DNA from 3 places in the Rhizobium zaerense genome. Region 3 is predicted to be linked to each of the others. Evidence: riboswitches for the same ligand, from Rfam matches in the RefSeq annotation. Region 3 holds a riboswitch; each other region holds the start of a gene.
The links. A riboswitch is a leader RNA that binds a small molecule or an ion and turns the genes downstream of it on or off. The one in region 3 is predicted to bind thiamine pyrophosphate.
Positions count from the first base shown of each region.

Region 1: another riboswitch for thiamine pyrophosphate. It lies ahead of thiM (hydroxyethylthiazole kinase); the one in region 3 lies ahead of thiC (phosphomethylpyrimidine synthase ThiC).
Region 2: another riboswitch for thiamine pyrophosphate. It lies ahead of ACS4RR_RS04055 (YkoF family thiamine/hydroxymethylpyrimidine-binding protein); the one in region 3 lies ahead of thiC (phosphomethylpyrimidine synthase ThiC).

Region 1 covers NZ_JBPWQY020000005.1:270,980-275,348, forward strand. Annotated here, with positions in the region: gene thiD (bifunctional hydroxymethylpyrimidine kinase/phosphomethylpyrimidine kinase) at 1-264, opposite strand, end outside; gene thiE (thiamine phosphate synthase) at 261-896, opposite strand; gene thiM (hydroxyethylthiazole kinase) at 893-1,696, opposite strand; TPP riboswitch at 1,747-1,843, opposite strand; gene ACS4RR_RS32180 (DUF1349 domain-containing protein) at 2,030-2,614, opposite strand; gene ACS4RR_RS32185 (ABC transporter substrate-binding protein) at 2,841-4,367, shown strand.
Region 2 covers NZ_CM132690.1:831,297-835,665, forward strand. Annotated here, with positions in the region: gene ACS4RR_RS04040 (ABC transporter substrate-binding protein) at 1-140, opposite strand, end outside; gene ACS4RR_RS04045 (ABC transporter ATP-binding protein) at 209-1,021, opposite strand; gene ACS4RR_RS04050 (ABC transporter permease) at 1,018-1,824, opposite strand; gene ACS4RR_RS04055 (YkoF family thiamine/hydroxymethylpyrimidine-binding protein) at 1,868-2,500, opposite strand; TPP riboswitch at 2,491-2,604, opposite strand; gene ACS4RR_RS04060 (NADPH-dependent FMN reductase) at 2,849-3,445, opposite strand; gene soxR (redox-sensitive transcriptional activator SoxR) at 3,529-3,993, shown strand; gene ACS4RR_RS04070 (SDR family NAD(P)-dependent oxidoreductase) at 4,114-4,369, shown strand, end outside.
Region 3 covers NZ_JBPWQY020000002.1:357,243-361,611, reverse strand. Annotated here, with positions in the region: gene thiO (glycine oxidase ThiO) at 1-500, opposite strand, end outside; gene thiC (phosphomethylpyrimidine synthase ThiC) at 502-2,319, opposite strand; TPP riboswitch at 2,411-2,522, opposite strand; gene ACS4RR_RS26065 (hypothetical protein) at 2,745-3,455, opposite strand; gene ACS4RR_RS26060 (hypothetical protein) at 3,888-4,190, opposite strand.

The sequences.
Region 1 (4,369 bases), on a different replicon from region 3:
GGCGTCGGCGATGCCGGCATTGGCGATCATGCCGATCTTGACGGCATCGACGCGCACATCGGCAAAGACGGCATTGATCTGATCGGCGACGAATTGCGGCGGCACCAGATGCACGCCGCTCACCCCTTGCGTGTTCTGCGCCGTCAGCGCGGTCAGCACCGCCATGCCGTAGACGCCGCGGGCGGAAAAGGCCTTGAGGTCGGCCTGGATGCCGGCGCCGCCGGAGGGATCGGAGCCGGCGATCGAGAGAACGTTGCGGATCATGCGCGGGCCTTTCGAATTTCTGCGGCGATGCGGCGGGTGGCCGCTTCGGGGTCGGGCGAACCGCAGATGGCGGAGACGACGGCAAGCCCCCGGGCGCCGGCGGCGAACACCTGGCCGACATGATCTACCTTGAGCCCGCCGATCGCGACGGATGGCACCGGCGAGGCCTTGACCAGCCTTGCAAGGCCGTCAAAGCCGATCGGCTGCTTGTGATCGGCCTTGGTCGGTGTCGCAAACACCGGCCCGACGCCGGTATAGTCGACCAAGCCAGGATCGACGGCGTTCGCAAGCGCCTCGCTCTCGACCGACAGGCCAAGGATCATCTCGGCACCGACCATGGCCCGCGCTCTGCGCGCATCCATATCCTCCTGGCCGATGTGCAGGCCATCGGCGCCGATGGCGATGGCCGCCTCGACGTCATCGTTGACGATGAGAAGCGCGCCCGTCCCATCCAGCGCCTGTTTCAAGGCGCGGCCGGTCTCGATCATCCTGATGGTGCCGGCATTTTTGTCACGCAACTGCACCATGGTGGCGCCGCCGGCAACGGCAAGGCGCGCTGTTTCGACCATGCCGATCCCGGCGCAGAGATCGGGGTCGAGGACGAGATAGAGCGAAAGGTCGAAAGCCTTCATGCGGCTGATATCCTTGCCCGGGCATCCAGCGTTTCGGCGTCGAGCGCGGCCAGCGCATCGAGGAAGCGCCAGGAGAAGGAGCCGGGGCCGGCCGCCCCAAGGGCGGCCTCCTCGCCGGCGATGGCGAAGGTTGCAAGGGCTGCGACCGTCGCGCCGAAGATATCCTGAGGTGCCGTCGCGGCAAAGGCGCCGACGAGGCAGGTGAGCGAGCAGCCGAGTGCCGTGACCTGCGGCATCAGGACCGATCCGCCTTCGATGCGCACGGCCCGCTCGCCGTCGGTGACGAAATCCACGGCGCCGGTTACGGCGATGACCGCCCGCTGCCGCTCGGCAAGCCATCGCGCCGAACCTTCCGCTTGCTCGACCGGGTCGCGGCTGTCGACCCCCTGGCCGCGGCTTTCTCCGCCGGCAAGCGCGATGATCTCGGACGCGTTGCCGCGGATGATGGTTGGGCGCAGCGCCAGCAGTTCGGCGACCGCATTGCGGCGGAAGGCGGTGGCATAATGGGCGACCGGATCGAGCACCCAGGGTTTGCCGGCTGATGTCGCCGCCTTCGCAGCCGCCTGCATGCCGTCGATCCATTGCGTCGACAGCGTGCCGATATTGATTGTCACAGCGCTGGCGATCGCGGCGAATTCGCCGGCTTCTTCCGCGGCATGCACCATGGCGGGCGAGGCGCCTGATGCAAGCAGGACATTCGCGGCGATGTTCATGGCGACGTAATTGGTGATGCACTGAACGAGCGGCGGCTTCTCGCGCATCGCCTTCAGCATCGCTCCTGGTGTGGTCCTGGTCTGCATATGGCCCCTTTCAGGCGGGGGCGGGCACGGGGCGGTTCATGCGGACGGTGCCGCGGCCCCGAGCGACTCCCTCCGCCGGCATTATCCGGTTCAGGTTCGAAGGGTGCTTCTCAGCCCGTCTGTCGACGAACGCCCCTGTCTCTCATCACGCCCTTTTTCGCAGAGAACGGGGCGGATGTCATCTCGAAAATGACAGTCCTGCGGCTGCGCCGCGCGATGACGATGAACGATTTTAAGAGATGCGCACCCCGCGGATAATCTCTGCCGGGGTGCCTCTTGGACTCCACTATCTGGATTCGTATATTGCCGTCGAGAATACGACATCGAAATCCGCTAGCTCAAGTCATGAAGATCGGTGGTAATCGCCGGCCCAATCGAAAACTCCGAAAACCGCACCCTCAGCCCGCTGCGCTCCGGCGTGCAGGCGGTCGGGCCGACTTCGTAGCGCTCGGCAGCCGGGAGGGGCGCTAACCGCAGTAGCGGCCAGCGGCGTCCGTCGCGTGAAGCCTGGATGCGCATCGCGCCGTTGGCGACCGTCACGCGGATGCGGAAATCTTCCAATTCGCGGAAGGGCTGAGCGACGGACCAGTCGGATTTGCCGTCGGTGACGACGGTGCTGAGGAAGGCTTCGCCGTCGGTGAACTCGACGCCTGTTTTCATCCAGCGTTTCTCGTCGATGCGCACCATCAGGCCGGCCTGGTCGTAGAGGGTGCGGAATTCGCCCTGGACGCGGATCTGCGCGGTGAAGCCGTCGGTGGTGGGAAAGGCGAGGAAATGGCCGCTGTCGCGGGTGAAGCCGTAATGGGTTTCTCGCCAGAAATCGGTTTTCTCATCGGTGGTCAAGGTAAGGCCGGCTTCGTTCGCCTGCCAGTGTGCGGGCTCGTTCAGCCATTTGCCGTCATTGAAGTCGATGCTCATCCTGTTCTCCCGTTCCGTTGAAGCCTCACCGCAGGGCGATCGCCTCACCTTGGCATAATGCGCGGCCGTGGTGCAGGCCGGCGCAGCCGAAGATTGTGTGTTTTTCCGGCGTCCGGCTATCCGCCCTAGCATAATCCGTCGCTCGTGCTTGACAGGATCGATCCATCTCCTATTCTGTTACAAAAAGATGAATTACATAATTGTGGAACTAAACGGGAGCTCTCACATGAAAAGACTGGTCGCATTCCTTCTCGGCACTGCACTCGTCGCCCTGCCTTCGACACTCCTTGCCCAGGAAAAGGGTGGCGTCATCAACGTCGCGACGATTGGCGAACCGCCGACGCTCGATCCGATGTCGTCGACGGCCGATCTGGTCGGCATCGTCACGCAGCACATTTTCGAAACGCTCTACACCTTCGACAAGAGCTGGAACGTCACGCCGCTTCTGGCCGAAAGCCTGCCTGAGATCAGCGCCGACGGCAAAACCTATACGATCAAGCTCAGAACCGGCATCAAGTTCCACGACAATACCGATATGACCTCGGAAGATGTCGTCGCCTCGCTTGGCCGCTGGATGAAGATCGCTTCGCGCGGCAAGCAGGTGGCTGGCTTCATCGAATCCGTCACCGCCGTCGATCCGGCGACCGTCAAGATTGCGCTGAAGCAGCCCTATGCGCCGCTGACCTCGCTGCTTGCCTTCAACAATTCGGCCGCGATCATCATCCCGTCGGAAAAGCAGGACGAGCCGATGAAGGACTTCATCGGCACCGGTCCCTACATGCTGAAGGAGCGCAAGGCCGACCAGTATATCCAGCTCGTCCGTTTCGATGCCTATAAGTCACGCGAAGGCGACAGCAATGGTTATGGCGGCGCCCGTCATCAATATCTCGATGAGATCCGCTTCGTGCCGGTGCCGGATCCGAACACCCGCGTCGAAGCCGCTGTTTCCGGCCAGTATGATTATGTCGACTCGATCCCCGTCGAATCCTACGACAAGCTGAAGGCTTCGACCGCCTCGCAGCCGATCATCCTCAAGCCCTTCGGTTATCCGGTCTTCGTCTTCAACACGAAGGAAGGTATTGCCGGGAATGTCGAGGTCCGCAAGGCGATCCGCCAGGCGCTCAGCATGGAAGACATGCTGGCCGCCGCCTTCGGCAGCAAGGATTTCTATGCGCTCGACGGCGCGATCTATCCGAAGACCTTTGCCTGGTCGACCGATGCCGGCGTCGAAGGCGCTTATAATGTCGCCGATCCGGAAGGGGCGGCGGCCGCCGCCAAGAAGGCCGGCTATAATGGCGAGCCGATCCGCATCCTGACCAGCCGCCAGTACGAATTCCATTACAAGATGGCGCAGGTCGCCGCCGAATATCTGAAGCTTGCCGGCTTCACCGTCGATATGCAGGTTGTGGATTGGGCGACGCTGACGCAGCGGCGCACCGATCCGAAGCTCTGGGATATCTACATCACCCATAGCCCCTTCCTGCCGGAGCCGGCGCTGATCGGCTCGCTCTCGACCAGTTCGCCGGGCTGGTGGGATACGCCGGCCCGCAAGGCCGCCGTCGATGCCTTTACATCGGAAGTCGATCCGAAGAAGCGCGTGGCGCTCTGGGCCGATGTCCAGAAGGTGATCTATGCCGATGCACCCTTCATGAAGATCGGCGACTTCAACGCGGTTTCGGCGGAATCGACCAAGCTCGAAGGCGTCGATCCGGCTCCGTGGCCGTATTTCTGGAATGCTTCGATCAAGAAGTAAAC
Region 2 (4,369 bases), on a different replicon from region 3:
ATGCCGATATGGTTGGTGTTGGGTGTCCAGTCGAGCGCCATGCGGACCTTTGCGGGCGCCGATTGGGCGAAGGCGGTGCGGCCGGCGAGGCTTGCCGCGATGGCGGCGAAGATCGTCTGGCGACGGGTGAGAAGCAGCATGGTGACCTCCTCAGGTCTCTAGAGCATGATGCCGAAAAGTGTGAGCGGTTTTCGGACGACATCATGCTCTAACTCTTTAAATTAGAACAGGATTCAGATTTTAGGCCGACCGGCCCAAAATCATCCTGTTCCAGCGGATGAAGCAGGGTTTGCAGGATTTCGGTTTCGATCGCCTGGGCCGCCGGAGAGCCGAGATCGGCAATGCTTCTCGGACGGGGCAGGGGAACGCGGAATTCGCGGATGATACGCGCCGGACGGGCCGAAAGTACGTAGATCCGGTCGGAGAGGAACACGGCCTCGCGAACGTCGTGGGTGATCAGCAGCGCCGTCCAGCGATGTTCGGTCCACATGCCCTGCAGCCATTCCTGCATCTGCATGCGTGTCAGCGCGTCCAGCGCGCCGAAAGGCTCGTCGAGCAGCAGCATGTCCTGGGTCTGGACGACGGTGCGCAGCAGCGCGGCGCGCTGGCGCATGCCGCCGGACAGTTCGGAGGGGTAGCGATGCTCGAAGCCGGCGAGGCCGAAGCGCTCGAACAGAGGCGCGATGGCGGCGCGGGCCGCGCGGCGGCTCATACCGTGCACCTCAAGGCCGAGTGCCGCATTGTCGATGATCCGGCGCCAAGGCATCAGCGCATCGCGCTGCGGCATGAACGCAAAGGAATGCGGCGCCTGTTCCAGCGGCGTGCCGTTGAAGAGCATAGTGCCGGAATCGGGCCGAAGCGCCTGTGTCAGCAATCGAAGGACCGTCGATTTTCCGGAGCCGGATGGGCCTACGATCGAAACGAACTCGCCGCTCTCGACAGCGAGCGAAATATCGTCCAGCACCTTCATGCCGTCGAAGGACTTCGAGATATTGCTGAGTTCAACCATTCTATCGCTCATCGCCGCCGCTCCCCGGCTGGTTGCCAGGGCATGACGAGGCGCTGGATGATCAGCGTCGCTGCGAAGAGGCAGAGTGTCAGCACGGCGCTGACGATAACGGCGGCGAGCACGAGATCGGGGCGAAAATTGTTCTTGGCATTGAGGATATAGATGCCGAGGCCGCGGGCGGCGCCGGCATATTCGGCAAAGATCGCGCCGACCACGGCATAAGTGATCGAGATCCGCAGACCGGCGAAGAAATAGGGCAGCGAGGAGGGGAGCCGTGCCAGGCAGAAAACGCGCCAGCGGCTCGCCTTCATCGAATTCAGCAATTCGGCGATGTCACGGTCGGTCGATTCATAACCCTGCAGCAAGGCGACGAGCAGTGGGAAGAAGGTGACGAGCGCCACCAGCAGGATCTTCGGCAACAGGCCGAAGCCGAACCAGAGGACGACGAGGGGCGCGATCGCCACCAGCGGCAGGGTCTGGCTGGTGATGAAGATCGGCAGCAATGCCCGGCGCATGAAGGGCATGAAATCCATGAGGATCGAGGCGGCGAAGGCGAAGCCAAGCGACAGGGCGAAACCTCCGAGTGTCGCGCCGAGCGTCGGCCAGGTATTGGCGATCAGCGCCTCGCGGTTCAGCCAGCCCTGGATGACGATGCGCGAGGGCGCCGGCAGGATGGATGGTTTGATGCCGGAAAGATCGACATAGAGTTCCCACGCCGCCAAAAAAACGCAACCGGCAAGCAAGGCGGGTATGCCCCGGTAGAGAGCGGCGCTGAGCGCGGCAAGGCGCGAATCCGATGGGTTTGACAGTGTCATCAGCGTTCGATTTCAAGCTTTCGTCGGGAGCAAATTCAAGGTGCTATAGCGTCCTTTGCGCGTCCGAAAAGACGCGCGGCGCTGTATTGGCCGACACCGTGATGTCGAGGGTCACATGCCCTTCGGGGTCGCCGAAGCGAAAGAAGGCCTCGCGAATGGTGGCGAAGACCGCGCTGGCATCGCCGGAAAGCCTGGTGCAGAAATTTTTGGCGCGGTCGAAAGTGCCGGAGCGCTTCAGGAAGTCGATGCAGCCATAGATCTCGTCCATATGGGTACCGGTGCCCATGACGTAGAGCGAGAATTGCGCAGCGGTCGGCTGTCCGCTCTCCGTGGTGATGTCAACGGCGGCAAGTGCGGCTCTTATGCGCTCGGCAAGCGGCTCCGCCTGACCGGGGGAAGGGTTGACGCCGCAGATGGCGTCGTCGGGCTCGCCGGGGCAGCCGCGTGAAACGGCGGCGGACAGCACGCAATGTTCGCCGGTCCTTGCGGCGGCGACGAAAAGATCGTGCATGGCGGCGAAGAGGATGTCAGGCGGGCCGACCAGCAGTGTGGAGATGTCATCGGTCTCGATGCGCAGCCGGTCGCGATAGGGATCGAGCGCCTTGACGGCATCGAGAATGATGCCGACGAAATTGCCGGACATCGGATAGAGTGACACTTGTGCGCCTGAGAACATCTGAACCTCGCTCCGCTGGCATTACCCAGATCAGCTTTGAAGGGTCCAGAGGCTTGCGCCTCACATCTCAGCCCCGGCGATACGGAGCTCCCCTGTTATTTGCGCGGAAACTATCACCGGGGTTTTCTCCCCGCAACAGCAAAATTGCGAACCCGTCCGCGCGGTCGGAACGAAGCCGAGGTGACGGAAAACACCCGGACGGAGGTCCTGCCCGGGTGTTCCCAATGGTTCCGTACCTGCCGGGAACGGAACCGGAGCTTCCTGCCTCAGGCGGCTGGCGCATAACCCCGAAAATCGGAATCGATTTTCGGAAAGGATCATGCGCAGATTCAAAGTGATAGAGCGCCCTTAGCGCGTCTGAAAAGACACGCGGCGCTCTATTCCGGCATAAGGACGATCGCTACGGGCAGTGACGAGTGCCCGCGTCCACCATTCCAGCCTCGCCATCATCCGATCGAGCAAACGCAGTGCATCGGCGGGATTGTCGAGCCGCCCGTCCGTGTCGAAGCGGTTCCAAGGTGCGGCAAAGCTCACCGAATCGCGGATCGTGACGGCGTGGAGTTCGGCAAAGACGAGCCGCAGCTGTTCGACGGCGCGCAGGCCGCCGGATATGCCGCCATAGGAAACGAAGGCGACCGGCTTGCCCTGCCAGGGCTCGAAGAAGAAATCGATGATCGACTTCAACGAGGCGGTGAAGCTGTGGTTGTATTCCGGCGTGACGATGATGAAGGCGTCGGCCATGCCAAGTCGTCCGGCGAGCCTGTCGATTTCGGGGTGCGTCATGTCACGGTTGGCCGGCAGCGCGAAATCCAATGGGTCGATGATGTCGATATAAAATTGCGGGAAGCGGAGGAGTTCCTGCGTCAGCCATTTGACCAGCCGGTCGCAGATGCGGCCCTCTCTCGTGCTCCCATAGATGACAGCCAGCCTGGTGGGTGTTTGCATGCGTCGCTCCTTGTTGCGATTGGACTTTACGATTGCGGGAGCAAGGGTTATAAAACCTCAACTAATATTGAGGTCAAGAGGCGATGGATACAATTTCTGCAGCGCCGCTCGGCAAGCTCCTGACGGTCGGCGAAGTGGCGGAGCGCAGCGGCTTGGCCGTCTCGGCGCTGCATTTCTACGAGACCAAGGGGCTGATCTCGAGCATCCGCTCCCGCGGCAATCAGCGGCGCTATGGGCGCGACGTGCTTCGCCGGCTCGGCATCATCAAGGTGGCGCAGCGTGTCGGCATTCCGCTTTCGGAAATCCAGGCGGCGTTCACGTCCCTGCCGCAGGGGCGCACGCCGACCGTCGCCGACTGGCAGACGCTGTCGGCGCGTTGGAAGGATGATCTCGACGCGCGAATCAGGCGGCTTAGCCTGCTGCGCGACCGTCTGACCGGCTGCATCGGCTGCGGCTGCCTGTCGATCGAAAGCTGTCCGTTGCGCAATCCCTGCGACCGGCTGGGCAAGGAAGGGCCAGGCGCGCGGCTTCTGGAGGCCGAAAGCTAACCCTCTTCCGCCGGAAGCCTTGCCGGAAAGATGGATGCGCGCCTTTCTTTCGGTCGGCGCGCTCATATGTTAAGGGCGAATGACGCAACCGGCGGCACTGTCCGCGAGGAGGACGGCTTCGTGTTCCATCCCAGACTATTCGAAAATCGCAATGTGGTCGTTACCGGCGCCGGTCGCGGCATCGGCCTTGAGGTGGCCCGGCAGTTCCTGGACTGCGGTGCGAGGGTGATCGTCCATACCGGGCGAAAGCCGGGACGCGACCTGCCGGATTTCCTGCTGACGGCTGAATCGGAAAGACGGGCGCTGCTGCTGCACGCCGATTTCTCCGCGGCCGGCGGGGCAGCGCAATTTGCTGAAGATGCTCTCGCCTTCTTCG
Region 3 (4,369 bases):
TCGAAGCTCTCGTGTGGGCTCTCGCCCACGAAGGTGACCCCCTGAACCGTCAGCTTGGTGCGCAGCAGACACAACACTCGCCGGGGATCGAGATGGGCTTCGCGGCGAAAGAACAGCCCGTGCCGGAACCGCCCGCCAAGAGAGGGTTCCAGCGCCGCAATCGCCGGCTCTTCCAGCCATTCATAACCCGTCGTGCGGCAGGCAAAGCGTCGCAGTTCACCAAGATCGCGAGCCGAGGCGACCACGAGCGTTCCGTTGCGTCGCACCTCTCCCGGCACCATTGCCTCCCATTTGTCGGCGGCGGTGAGACCGCGCATGAGTACCGCGTCATCAGCACTCTCCCGCTCGCACCAGGGCGCCAACATTCCGCCCGCGAGCCACGAAGCAGCACGCCTGAAACCGCCATATGGATCGAGCACGGTAACCTCGGCATCTCGAGCGCGCAGTTCATACGCCACCGTCAGGCCGGCAACGCCGGCCCCTTTGACAAGCACACGCATCTCATTCGCCCGAATGTTGCAGGGCTTCTACCGGCATATAGAAGTCGCCGCCCTCGCGATAACGCGCTGCCATCGCATCCAGACCCTCCTTCTGCGCTTCGGCGCGGATATCGTGCGAAATCCGCATGGAGCTGAATTTCGGGCCGCACATGGAGCAGAAATGGGCCACCTTATGGGCTTCCTTCGGCAGCGTCTTGTCGTGGAAGCTGCGGGCGGTTTCTGGGTCCAGCGAGAGGTTGAACTGATCTTCCCAGCGGAATTCGAAACGGGCGCGGGAGAGCGCGTCGTCGCGCAGCTGTGCCGCCGGATGCCCCTTGGCGACATCTGCGGCGTGAGCCGCGATCTTGTAGGTGATGACGCCTACCTTCACGTCGTTGCGGTCGGGAAGCCCCAGATGCTCCTTGGGCGTGACGTAGCAGAGCATCGCGGTGCCGAACCAGCCGATCATGGCTGCGCCTATCCCAGAGGTGATGTGATCGTAGCCCGGCGCGATATCGGTCGTCAGCGGCCCGAGCGTGTAGAAAGGCGCCTCGCCGCAGACTTCGAGCTGCTTGTCCATGTTCTCCTTTATCTTGTGCATCGGCACATGGCCGGGGCCTTCGATCATCACTTGGCAGTCTTTCGCCCAGGCGATCTTGGTCAGCTCTCCCAGTGTTTCCAGTTCGGCGAACTGCGCCGCATCATTCGCGTCGGCGATCGAGCCGGGGCGCAGGCCATCGCCGAGCGAAAAGGAGACGTCATAGGCGCGGCAGATGTCGCAGATCTCCTCGAAATGCTCGTAGAGAAAGCTTTCTCGATGGTGATGGAGACACCACTTCGCCATGATCGAACCGCCGCGCGATACGATGCCCGTTACACGGTTGACGGTGAGCGGGATGTTGTGAAGCCGCACACCGGCATGGATGGTGAAATAGTCGACGCCCTGTTCGGCCTGTTCGATCAGCGTGTCGCGATACACCTCCCAGGTCAGGTTCTCGGCAATGCCCTCGACCTTCTCCAGCGCCTGATAGAGCGGCACGGTACTGATCGGCACCGGCGAATTGCGGATGATCCATTCGCGGATGTTGTGGATGTTGCGGCCGGTGGAGAGATCCATGACGGTATCGGCGCCCCAGCGGGCCGCCCAGGCCATCTTCTCAACCTCCTCCGCCATCGATGAGGTGACGGCGGAGTTGCCGATATTGGCGTTGATCTTCACCAGAAAATTGCGACCGATGATCATCGGTTCGGCTTCCGGATGGTTGATGTTGGCGGGGATGATCGCGCGTCCCGCCGCCACTTCCTGCCGGACGAATTCCGCCGTCACATGGTCCGGAATATGGGCGCCGAAGCTCTCGCCGTCGCGGATCATGGCGTCCGCCTGCGCCTTGCGGCCGAGGTTCTCGCGAACGGCGATGAATTCCATCTCGGGCGTGATGATGCCGGCGCGCGCATAGGAGAGCTGGGTGACGGCACTGCCATCCTTTGCGCGCAGCGGCTGGCGCAGCGCGGGGAATTCGGGCGTCAGCCTTTCGCCGCTGGCAAAGCCGTTGTCTTCGGGACGGACATGGCGGCCCCTATAGGCGTCGACGTCGCCGCGGGCGAGAACCCAGTCACGTCGCAGTGACGGCAGCCCCTGTTCGATACGGATCTCGGCGCCCTCGATCGTATAGGGTCCGGACGAGTCGTAGACGACAACGGGCGGCTGGGCCGATGTCGGATGCAGGCTGATTTCGCGCATCGGCACGCAAATGTCGGGATGGATGTCCCCCCGAATGTAGATCTTCCTGGATGCCGGCAAGGGGCCGGTGGTGACGGTTGGGGCGGCGGCGATACTCATGGTTTGAGGCTCCAAGTTTCGATTGGAGACCCAGTCCTCAGCCGGAATGATGAAAAGACGCCGGCACGGATTCCACGCGTGAATCCACTGCCTTCGAGCGCTTGCACCGTCCCTACGCCACTATGAACTGGATCAGGTTCAACGGGTCACTGCGCGCGATAGCAGTATCTCAGCCCCTTGCCGGGACCCCCCTGGTGAATGCCAAAAAGGGTAGAGGCTTGCCGAGGGGACTGGCAAGCGACAATCTGCGATGGCTTGGGGTCAGGTTACACTCAGGCTATCGTGCGTGGTCGCCGTGATCAAACGAATCGACAAGTCGATCGCCCGACCGGCACGCTTCCGCAAGCCAGTGCGCCTTTGTCGCATGCAGTGGCTGTCGATTTTTATCCCGCCCAGTTCAGCAAGTATACCGAGTTACCGAAGCGCTATTGAGAAAGCAGGCGCGGAACTGGAAAGTCTAGTACTTTGTCCGTGTAGCTTTCGACCAAGGCGCTAAACGGCGTGCCGTCCTGAAGTTTCAGTACAGCACGATGTTCGAGCAGGAACGGCGGCAGGCTAAGGGAACTTGTTTGATGCGCTATTAAGCCCTCCATGTCCCAGCCTTCGGATAGAGGGGACCAGAGCAACTTGGCAGACAGGTTTGTGCGAGTGAAATTAAGAGCCTGAACGGCGCTGCCAAACGCGATGTCGCTGGTCTTCAACGTCTGATTCACCTCTGAAGTTAATTTTGCGGGTACATACCAATTGTCGGCTTCCGACAAGACGCGGTCGCCGCAGACCAGGCGGACGCGGCGATAAGCGATCAGCTCACCGGGTCCGACGGTCAGAAGTTCACGGATGTGCTCATCGGCCGGCTTGTCTTGCCCGCCCACACGCTGCGCTACAATCTTGGAACCTTCCGGTGCAAGCTTGTGCGCGGCGCACCAGCGATCAAGGGTCAACGTAGCACTGGCGTTACTCAGGAGATTGGCATTCAAGGTCTGAAGGACCGCAAGCGCTTCCACTCGAGATGTCGGCGAGTTCAGCCACTGAGACCCTATAGACGGTTCTTGCGCAATTGCGATCTGGGTGCCCAGCACGATGGCAGTCGCTGCAAGTGCGGCGATGCGAATGCGTTTCGAAGAACAAAATGACACGGAGAACGGATCCTTTCTGCAGTAAATTTGATGGGCGAACCCTGCGCGTCAAATTTCGTTGATTTTGGTAGGCGACCGCGCGTTGTCAGCGTATTTGATACCGGCCGCAAGATTTGAACTGCGCCTTACGGGTACCGTTTAACGGTCGGGTTCCCGATAGACTTTCTTACCATCTTCCGATGTTCCTGCCGTGCTGGTTCACACCTGTTGAAGCCTGTGTGCCCGGGCCGTCCTTTGCTTGCGTCGCATCAAGGTCGTTCATGATATCCTCCATCCGCTCGCCGACCTGTTGTTGGAGTTTGCAAGCGTTGGCCACCGAGCCGGCGCTTCCAACCTGGAATATGGAAACCCGATAGACGTGGATTTCAAATGAGGAACATGGCGGCCGGTCCGAATCTTTTTCATCATATATCGTAACTCTCGCTTAACGGTTCAGCGCCTTTGTCGCCCCTCCCTCGTTGCGGAATGTTCATATAGCTGGAGCGGATAAAATAGCTCGCAACCGACAGCAAAATCGAGGAGCAATTGTTGGAAAAAGGTCTTCTTCGGCGACGCAGAGCCCTCCTTCCGGTCGAGTGACAATTGTAGACCAGGCAGCGACACGCCGTCGATGGTTGCCAGCCGCAGATGCGAATAGCCAAGACGCTTGGCTGATGTCTTTTGGTGATCCATGTCGTCGTGCTCCTTGTGCAAGCCTCCCGACGATGACGTCGCCGGCAAGATTTCAGGATTCATCGGAAAGACTTTTCCTGTTGCACTATCGTAACTCATCATGAAAACGACGAACAACGCAACAGATGTGTGTGATATATGTTAAAGTATATCTCTTCAAATTTGTCAGCTCTTACTTTCCGCTTCGAAAACGCGTAAGTTGGGGAATACGTTGTAATATATGTTACTATATATATCGCGCT